DNA from 3 places in the Labrys sp. 22185 genome. Region 2 is predicted to be linked to each of the others. Evidence: riboswitches for the same ligand, from Rfam matches in the RefSeq annotation. Region 2 holds a riboswitch; each other region holds the start of a gene.
The links. Region 2 has a riboswitch for cobalamin ahead of ACTJKX_RS11570 (CbtB domain-containing protein). Riboswitches for the same ligand answer to the same signal wherever they lie in the genome.

Region 1: linked by a shared signal. The riboswitch ahead of bluB (5,6-dimethylbenzimidazole synthase) and the one ahead of ACTJKX_RS11570 (CbtB domain-containing protein) in region 2 are both predicted to bind cobalamin.
Region 3: linked by a shared signal. The riboswitch ahead of ACTJKX_RS17965 (ribonucleoside-diphosphate reductase subunit alpha) and the one ahead of ACTJKX_RS11570 (CbtB domain-containing protein) in region 2 are both predicted to bind cobalamin.

Annotation. Positions count from the first base shown of each region.
Region 1 covers NZ_JBQEPH010000001.1:45,392-48,660, reverse strand. The annotation lists gene ACTJKX_RS00240 (hypothetical protein) at 1-482, shown strand, start outside; gene ACTJKX_RS00235 (TerB family tellurite resistance protein) at 475-1,110, opposite strand; gene bluB (5,6-dimethylbenzimidazole synthase) at 1,158-1,895, opposite strand; cobalamin riboswitch at 1,939-2,118, opposite strand; gene ACTJKX_RS00225 (cupin domain-containing protein) at 2,255-2,875, shown strand; gene ACTJKX_RS00220 (ABC transporter substrate-binding protein) at 3,169-3,269, shown strand, end outside.
Region 2 covers NZ_JBQEPH010000004.1:344,025-347,293, reverse strand. The annotation lists gene ACTJKX_RS11580 (UDP-glucose dehydrogenase family protein) at 1-582, opposite strand, end outside; gene ACTJKX_RS11575 (histidine phosphatase family protein) at 700-1,254, opposite strand; cobalamin riboswitch at 1,292-1,438, shown strand; gene ACTJKX_RS11570 (CbtB domain-containing protein) at 1,469-1,681, shown strand; gene ACTJKX_RS11565 (CbtA family protein) at 1,700-2,470, shown strand; gene ACTJKX_RS11560 (J domain-containing protein) at 2,941-3,269, shown strand, end outside.
Region 3 covers NZ_JBQEPH010000008.1:226,747-230,015, reverse strand. The annotation lists gene ACTJKX_RS17965 (ribonucleoside-diphosphate reductase subunit alpha) at 1-1,355, opposite strand, end outside; cobalamin riboswitch at 1,464-1,682, opposite strand; gene metE (5-methyltetrahydropteroyltriglutamate--homocysteine S-methyltransferase) at 1,785-3,269, opposite strand, start outside.

The sequences.
Region 1 (3,269 bases), on a different contig from region 2:
CCATCGCCGACCTGATCAGCCTGGTGCACACCATAGACTGGCCGGTGTCCGACAAGGCGATGTGGCTGGAGGTACGCGGTCATTTCAAGACGGTAATCCGGCTCAATCGCGAGACCTGGGCGCTGATCGCCAAGGAAACCGACGACGACCACGAATGGCTTCCCGGCCCACGGCAAAAGAGCGGCGTGCTCCCCTCCCTCGAAGTGACGCAGGAGCGCATCGACTCGTGGCTCGCGCTGCTCGGGCAGGTCGACGAGGTGCTGGACGGTAAGCTCTTGATGCCGCATTGGCGCTTCGCCAAGGGCATCAATCTCGCCAGGGTGTTCGAGCAGCCCGGCAACTTCGACCTGGTGCTGTGGATCACCGGCCCGGGGGCCCTCCCCTTCCTCGACAATGGCAAGGTGATGGATGCCGAGGCCTGGGGACAGGCCACGCGCATCTTCGGCGGCGACGTCGCGAGCTACGCCTTCTATTTCAATTGAGCGAGCGCCCGGCTGCGGCATCCGGCGCGAGCAGGTGCCGCTTCAGGCGAACGATCGCCTCGCGCTGCAAATCGCTGGCCTCGCCATAGGCATTGGCGACCTCGGTCAGCATGTCGATGAGCTGCTGGCGCTCGGGCAAAGACAGGCGGGCGCGGAAAAGCGGCACCAATTCTTCGGCAACCGGCGTGAACACCCGGCCGCGATCCGTCAATTGCAAGGCCTGCTCATAGATACGCTCGCGGTCGCCGATCCCGAGCGGGTCGCTCATCAGGGCGAGGATGGTGTCCCGTTCGGCCCGGGTCAGCAACCCATTGGTGCGGACGAGCTGGATCATCAGGACGACGGCAGCGAGCCTGGGATCATCGATGGCCTTGAGCGAGACACGCTCCAGCGCCTGAGGCCGGACCGTGTCGGCGCCCCGGTCGAGCGGGAGGGGAACCACCTTCGGCACGGCCTCGAGCCGGCGTGCTGCCGCCGGCTTGCGGGCCTTGCCGCGCAACAGCCAGAACAGGCCGACGACGGCGGCCACAAACGCTCCGATCAGGATCGCCCTCGGCCCCTCCAGCAAGACCAGGCTGGTGATCAGCAAAGCAATGATCCAGATCGCATTCTTACGCAGGAAATCCATCGGCCGTCTCATCCGATCGGGACAGTGCGCATCCTGCGCCAGCCATCCTATGAACCTGCATCTCCCATAGCGGCCCGCATGGCGGCGAGCAAGGGATGGCCGGGCTGCCGGCCGTCCCAGCCGTCGAAGCTCAGCACAGCCTCCGGCGGCAGGCGCTGGCGCCAGCCCTTCACCTCCAATTCGGGTCGGGCATAGGCTTCGTGCACATAGCCCAGGCACAGATAGGCAACCGGAACCACCCGCTCGGGAATGCCCAGCGCCTCACGCAGGCGCGCCGGATCGACGATACTGACCCAGCCGACCCCGACCCCCTCGGCCCGTGCAGCCAGCCAGATATTCTGCACCGCGCAGACGGTGGAATAACGGTCCATCGCCATGTCATGGGTGCGGCCAAGCACCACCGGGCCGGCGCGGTCGGGATCGCAGGTGATGCATAGATTGACCGGCGCATCGATGATGCCTTCCAGCTTCAGCGCGCGATATTGCGCCTGCTTTTCAGGCGGGAACATTGCCACGGCCTCGGCATTGGCTTCCTCGAAGAGAGCCTGCACCTTGCGCCGGGTTTCGGGGCAGCGCAGCACGAGAAAACTCCAGGGCTGCATGAAGCCGACCGAGGGCGCGTGATGCCCGGCCGTGAGGATGCGGGCGAGGACATCATCAGGCACAGGCTGCGGGCTGAACTGGCTGCGAACGTCCCGCCGGGTGAAGATAGCGCGATAGACGGCTTCACGTTCGGCCGGCGAGAACGGCCCCGAGGGCGCGAGCGCCTCGTTGGATGGGTCCATCGTCATTCCCCTTGCGATGGCAATCGCCGCGCCGTCCGCGCACGCCGATCTATCGCCTCCGGCCGGTCTTCTGACTCGGGATCCACCCACCCGGACGCCTTCCCCGCAGAGCGAGTGGCTGAAACCTGCCCGGATAGTCCCCCTTACAGCGTTGGGCACGTCGCGGCCTCAAACCGCATTCCCGATTCTCCCGCAAGCGGGCACCGAAGGTCTTACGGATGTAGCATGGGAGACGCCGGCTGCCCAGCCGTGCGGGACGGCCATACCGGTCGACGGGCGGCAAAGTGGACAGGGCACGGGCTTGTGGCCTAGAATCGCCAGCCAGGCCCTCGGGCGATAGGCATCCTGGCAATCTCTGAATGAACAAAATCGATCTCAAACGGCGCGCCGGCGATCAGCCCGATCCCCTGGAACAGGCCAATCCCGTGCGGCTCGGCACCCGCCTTCGCCTGGCCCGGCAGACGAGGGGCTTGACGCTAAAGGCCCTGGCCACGGCCGCGGAGTGCTCGGAAAGCCTGCTGTCCAAGATCGAGAACGGCAAGGCCTCCCCCTCCCTGCCCATGCTGCATCGCCTGGTCGAGGTGCTCGGTACCAATATCGGCTGGATGTTCGAGGAATCAGACAGCGAGGAGGGCATCGTCTTTCGCGCCGGCACGCGCCCGCTGATCTCGCTGGACCCGCTCCGGCGCGGCGAAGGCATTTCGCTGGAACGGGTGATCCCCTATTCGCCCGGCCATCTTCTCCAGTGCAACATCCACCATATCGAAGCCGGCGGCGAGAGCGCCGGGCCGATCCAGCACCAGGGCGAGGAAGTCGGCTATGTGCTGGCCGGAACCGTGGAGCTGATGGTCGGCGAGCGCACCTTCAAGCTCTCCGTCGGCGATACGTTCGTGTTCAAGTCCGAACTGCCGCACTGGTATCGCAACACCGGAACCGAGCGCGCCAGCATCTTCTGGGTCAACACGCCCGCCACCTTCTGAGGAAACCTCGAGGAGCCAATAAAACACCTCTGCCATTCCCGGCGCCGCCGAAGGCGGCGGGAAGAGAATCCAGGGGCAAAAATGGAGCCCCTGGCCCTGGATCCCCTTCCCGGGGCCTTTGGTCCCGCCGGGGATGACATAAGCACTTCTTCTCCAGGCTCTGTGCCGTCGGCTTTTCAAGAATCCCTCAAACCATCATTCAAGTAACTTGACATGAATTCAAGTCTCTTGAATGATGCGGATGTCAGAACTGAGAATGAGCCCGGCACGGGCCATCCATGAAGGGAATTGAAATGCGGCTTTCAAAATATCTCGCCGGCTGCGCGGCGGCGGCAGCCCTGGCGCTGTCCCTCGGATCGGTGTCCGCTTCGGCCGACACTTTCGCCCTGGTCAC
Region 2 (3,269 bases):
CGGCCCCTGGTTGAGATGGAGCGGGCGATAGACCTCGGCCATCACCTCCTTGGCCCGTTCGTCCTCGGTGCCGACCACGATGCGGTCGGGGCGCTTGAAATCCTCGATCGCCGCCCCTTCGCGTAGGAATTCGGGGTTTGAGACCACGCGGACATCGGCGTCGGGCCGGACCTCGCGGATCAGCCGCTCGACCTCGTCCCCAGTGCCGACCGGCACGGTCGACTTGGTCACCACCACCGTGAAGCCCTCGACCGCCGCGGCGATCTCGCGTACCGCGCCATAGACATAGGACAGGTCCGCATGGCCGTCGCCGCGGCGCGAGGGCGTGCCGACGGCCAGGAACACCACGGCTGCATCGCGCACGGCGGGGGCGAGCTCGGTGGTGAAGGACAGGCGCTTCTCGCGCACATTGCGCGCCACCAGATCCTCCAGGCCCGGCTCGTAGATCGGCATGCGGCCGGCCAGCAGGCCCTCGATCTTGGCCGGATCCTTGTCGACGCAGGTGACGACATGGCCGAAATCGGCGAGGCACGCCCCCGTCACCAGGCCGACATAACCCGTACCGATCATTGCAACGCGCATGACATCAATCCTGTTTGGGCGACTAACCCGTCAGAGGCGTGTCTACAAAAGGCCCGGCGACATGCCAATGACGAAAAAGGAAAAGCAGCACTGCGGGAAGGCCCAGCCGGAGCGCCTCTATGTCTCCAGCCGCAGCGACCAGCCGCGGGCAGAAGGCCTGAGATCGGCGCGCGCCAGCGGAGCGGCCTCGATGCGCCAGAAGGAACGAGGCTCGCTGCCGAGGGCATGAATGATCGCCGCGCGCAACACCGAGGCATGGGTAACGGCCAGCGTGAAGCCCTCGAACCGCTCGCCATCGAGCCAGGCGCCGACCCGCGCGATCAGGGCCGCAATGCTCTCTCCGCCATGCGGGCAGGCCTGCGGATCGGTCAGCCACGCCCCAAGCGCTTCGGGCTCGGCGGCGGCCACCGCCTCCAGGCCAAGCCCCGACCAGCGGCCATGGTCGCATTCGCGCAGTGCCTCGTTGATCTCGGGTTCGAAGCCGAGGGCCTGCGCCGTCTGGCGGGCCCTGAGCGCCGGACTGCTCAGGATGCGGGTCGCCTTGGCAAAACGCCACTGCAGGTCCCGGGCCGCCTGTGCCCCCCTTGCGTCGAGCGCCTCGTCGAGCGGAAACCCCGCCGCACGCAGTGTGGGCGTCGCGCCATGGCACAGCAGGGTCAGGCGTGGCGTCATGAAGGCATTTCCCCAAGATAAAGTCGCTTCCGGAATATTGACATATCCGTGACTTGGGCTCTTATGGAAGAGCTTTGCCAAGGGTGGGAAGCCGGTGGAATTCCGGCACGGTCGCGCCACTGTGAACGGCGGCGCTGCGGCGTCAATCCGGAAGTCAGACCTCTTCCAAGGCAGCATGACTCGTAACGGGACGCGTAATCCCAAGGAGCTTTTCATGACCACCGCAACTCTGGCACCCGTCGCCCAGCAGCCGATCGCCATCCCGGTCCGCGAGATCCTGCCCTGGGCGCTCTTCACCGTGCTCCTGGCCGTGCTCGCCATCTATTTCGTCGGCGCCGAACAGGGCGCAACCTCGCTTATTCCCGGCGTCTACATCCACGAATTCGTGCATGACGCTCGCCATCTGCTCGGCTTCCCCTGCCACTAGGGCGCTTGGACACACGACATGGTTAGATCGCTTTTGATCCGGGGGATGCTGATCGGCATCCTGGCCGGACTGTTTGCGTCTGGCTTCGCCTGGGTGTTCGGTGAACCCCAGGTCGACGCAGCCATCGCTTTCGAGGAAAGCCACGCATCCGAGCCGGCGCCCGCTCCGACAGCTGCGCCGGCTCCCGGCGCTGCGCAGACGACCGCAGCCCATGAACACGAGGAAGAGCCGGTCAGCCGGCCGGTCCAGGCCAGCTACGGGCTCGTCACAGGCATGGTCGTCTATGGCGCAGCGCTCGGCGGCATCTTCGCCCTGATCTTTGCCTTCGCGCAGGGCCGGATCGGCAGCCTCAGCCCGCGCGCAACCGCCGGATTGATCGCCGTCATCGGCTTTGCCGCCATCATGGTGGTGCCGCAGATTAAATATCCCGCCAATCCACCGGCCGTCGGCAATCCCGACACGATCGGCCTGCGCACCGCCTTCTATTTCGGCTTGATCCTGCTGTCCCTCGTGACGATGGCGGCGGCGCTGGGCACCGCGAACCGGCTCGCCGCCAGCCTCGGCCGCTGGAACGCCAACCTCGTGGGGGCGGCAGCCTATCTGGTGGTGATGGTGGTGGCCATGCAGATCTTGCCAACGGTCAACGACATCCCGGCTGATTTTTCGGCCACGGTGTTGTGGAAGTTCCGTATCGCCTCACTCGGCATCCATGCCGTGCTGTGGGCGACGCTGGGGATCGCCTTCGGCATTGCAGCACAGAAACTGCTGCAGGCCCCCGCTCGCCGCTGAAAAGAGGCCGGTCAACCGCGTCAAACGTCGCATTTTTACAACACTGGCCCGATTTCAGGCCGGTTTTCAAAATTTATTTCATTTCGCACTTGCGAAATGAACCGATGAGGATCACTTTAGGGGCGTGGCGGATGCGCCTTTGCGCTCCCCCACTGCCCTCCTTGGGCGTTTCCTCCCTAAGACTTGGGCCGCCATTTGGGCGGCCTCTTTCTTTTTCGGGTCAGCGGACCCCATATTTCAAATTCTGCAGCGGCATTTCGCCTTGATTAACCCCAGGGCAAAGCGTGCTCAGCTATGAACGCTTGGTTGCTCTCGCTTTCTGGTTCCAAGCCATTCCCATGGATTGGCTGAAGCGTTTTTGCGATTTGATGTGCTTCGTTCAAGTTACAAAACGCTCTTGCGTCCAAGCTCGCGCTTGCCCATTTGTGTTCACCCTCGCATAGTGTGTCATTATGGATCTGGACTCGCCCTTGTTTGATCGCATCCGGGTGCGCCCAAGGGCCGAAGAGGTCCAGCCGGCGAGCGTACGGCTATGCGAACATGCCGGTTGTCGGAACGCCGGCGAATTTCGCGCGCCCAAGGGGCGCAACCGCGAAGGCCAGTTCTGGCATTTTTGCCTGGAACATGTGCGCGACTACAACAAGACCTACAATTATTTCGCCGGCCTGCCGGACGACTCGGTGAGCGCCTATCAGCGCGATGCCGCCACCGGCCATCGCCCGACCTGGACGATGGGGGTCAATCCCTGGGCCAAGAAGCGCGGCGAAGGGCCGCAACCCGGCCCCGAGATCCATGACGG
Region 3 (3,269 bases), on a different contig from region 2:
ACCGCGCCCTTGCGCTTGCCGCCCTGGTTGACGGCGATGGCGGTATCGTTGGCGACCTTGAGGAAGGGCACCACGCCCTGGCTTTCGCCATTGGTGCCTTTGATATGGGCGCCGAGCCCACGCACATTGCTCCAGTCATTACCGAGGCCACCGGAATATTTGGCGAGCAGCGCGTTGTCCTTCACCGCCTTGAAGATGCCTTCGAGGTCGTCGGACACGGTGGTCAGGAAGCAGGAGGAGAGCTGGGCGCGCAGCGTTCCGGAATTGAACAGGGTGGGCGTCGAGGCCATGAAGTCGAAGGAGGACAGAAGATCGTAAAACTCGATGGCGCGGGCTTCCCGGTCGATTTCGCGTAGGGCCAGGCCCATGGCCACGCGCATGAAGAAGGCCTGTGGCAGCTCGAAACGCGTGCCGCGCACATGCAGGAAATAGCGGTCATAGAGCGTCTGCAGGCCGAGATAGTCGAACTGCAAGTCGCGCTCGGGCTTGAGGGAGGCTGCAAGGCGGGCGAGGTCGAAGCGACCGAGTTCCGGATCGAGCAGTTCGTTGGCGATGCCGACACGGACATAATCGTGGAAATATTCGGCGTAGCGGCTCGCCATCTCGGCCTGCGTCGCCTGGTCGGGACGGCCCGCGACGAAGGTGAGGGCTTCGCGGCGCAGCTTGTCATTGAGCAGCCGGGCGCTGACCTTGGCATAATCGGGTTCGGTCTCGATCAGGGTGCGGGCGGCGAGGATCGGCGCCAGCGCCAGTTCGTCCTGGCTGATGCCGTCATAGAGGTTGCGCTGCGTCTCGTTCAGCACCGTTTCGGCGTTGGTGTCGGCAAGGCCTGCACAGGCTTCGAGCACCAGGGCGGCGAGGCGCGCGTGGTCGAGCGGCAGCAGGGAACCCTCCGCCGTCTTCATGCGCAAAGCAGGGGTAGTGCCGGCCTGTGCCTCCGCCTTGGCGGCGCGCTCCAGGGCTCGTTCCTGGGCGTGCTGTTCGCGATAGAGCACATAGGCGCGCGCCACCTTGTGGTGCTCGCCGCGCATCAAAGCGAGTTCCACCTGGTCCTGGATATCCTCGATATGGAAGGTTCGGCCTATATCGGCGCGGCGGGTCAGGCCGGCGACGATCTGGGCGGTGAGGTCGGCGACGATGTCATGTACCCGGCGCGAGGCGGCGGCCGAATGGCCTTCGACGGCGAGAAAGGCCTTGGTCAGGGCCACCGTGATCTTCGAGGCATCGAAAGGCGTGACGCTGCCATTGCGGCGGATGACCTGGTAGCCCGGTTCCGAGGCCGGCTTCGCCCTGTCGGCGCTGGCAGCGAGAAAAGGCGTCTTTGTGGTCGTAGCAGTTTCGAGATCAAGAGACATTCGGCAAACCCCAATATGTTGGAGGCTTGGGCCGAGGAGCGCATTCCGCGCCGACGCAGGATGATGCGCCGCGAGCAAGGCGATCCGTCGGGGCACCCCGCCCGAGGAAACGATACGCATCCACAGGCAGGTCTCCTGGCTCGCGGGTCGTTGCGGACTGCCTGCCTTCCCGGGGAGGGCGGGGTAAACCCACCTCTCGGCCAGTGGCCAATCGACAGCCGCTCTCCGCTTACAGTTGCGGGGGCAGCCCCGGCTTTGCCCTAAGGCCTACCGGATTCCCTCTTAGCGCCGGAAGCGAATCCGACGACCTGTGAATACCGTATCTAGTATGCTTTGGTGTCTATGTGTCAATAGATGGTGTGTATCGCCCTTTTGTTCAATGGGGACAGAGGATGCCGGGGCACAAAATTCGTGCCCCGGCATACTTTTTCAGGCGGATGTCGCCACTCTCGCCGGAGCGATCTCTTCACGAAGTATACGGGCGGCGGCAACCATGTTGACGAGGGCGGGGCGGACCTCGTCCCAGCTTCGGGTTTTCAGGCCGCAATCGGGGTTGACCCAGAGCTGGTCGCCGGCGATCCGCTCCCGCGCCTTGGCAAGAAGGTCGCGCATTTCAGCCACGGTGGGGCAGCGGGGAGAGTGGATGTCATAGACGCCGGGCCCGATCTCGTTGGGGTAGCGATAGGCCCGGAATGCATCGAGCAGCTCCATTCTGGACCGATCAGTCTCGATCGAGATCACGTCCGCGTCCAGGCCGCCAATGGCATGGATGATGTCGTTGAATTCCGAATAGCACATATGGGTATGGATCTGCGTGGCATCGTCGACCCCCGAGGCGGCGAGACGGAAACAGGCGACGGCCCAGGCGAGATAGGCCTCCTTTTCGGCGTGCCTGAGCGGCAGGCCTTCGCGAATGGCCGGCTCGTCGATCTGGATGATGCGGATACCGGCCCGTTCCAGATCGCCGACCTCGTCGCGCAAGGCGAGGGCGATCTGCCGGCAGACCTGCTCGCGCTCGAGGTCGTCCCGCACGAAGGACCATTGCAGCATGGTGACCGGTCCGGTCAGCATGCCCTTGACCGGGCGCTTGGTCAGGGATTGTGCGAAGCGTGCCCATTCCACCGTCATGGCCCTGGGACGCGAGACATCGCCATAGATGATCGGCGGGCGCACGCAGCGCGAGCCATAGCTCTGGACCCAGCCATGCTTGGTGAAGGCGTAGCCGGCCAGTTGCTCGCCGAAATACTGCACCATGTCGTTGCGTTCGAATTCGCCATGCACCAGCACGTCGAGGCCGATCTTCTCCTGCCAGGCGATTGCCTGCCTGGTCTCCTCGCGCAGGAAGTCGTAATAATCGGCATCGCCGATCAGGCCCTTGGCATGGTCGGCGCGCGCTTTGCGCACGGCGCCGGTCTGCGGGAAGGAGCCGATGGTCGTGGTGGGGAAGGGCGGCAGACCGAGCCACTCCTGGGCCCGGCGACGCAGCGGATAGGGATGTTGCCGCTCGCCCATGGCCGGTGTGAGCTCGGCCATTCGGGCGGCGACGCCAGTATCGTGTATACGGGCGGATACGCGGCGGGCCGCAGCTGTTGCGTCCGATTGGGCGAGCTCATCAGCGACGGCCCGCCGCCCGTCGACCAGGGCTGTCGACAAGGTTTTCAGCTCGCCGATCTTCTGGACGGCGAAGGCCAGCCAGCTGCGGAGTTCGGGATCGAACGCGCTCTCGGCCTCGATATCGTAGGGAACGTGGAGCAGGGAACAGCTCGGGGCGAGGACGACGCGGTTGGGCCTGAGGGCTGCAACTGCCGGCTCGATGCGATCCAGCAAGGCGGTCAGGTCGCTCCGCCAGACATTGCGCCCGTCGATCACGCCCAGCGACAGCACCTTGTCCGCCGGTGCCCGTTCGACCGCCTG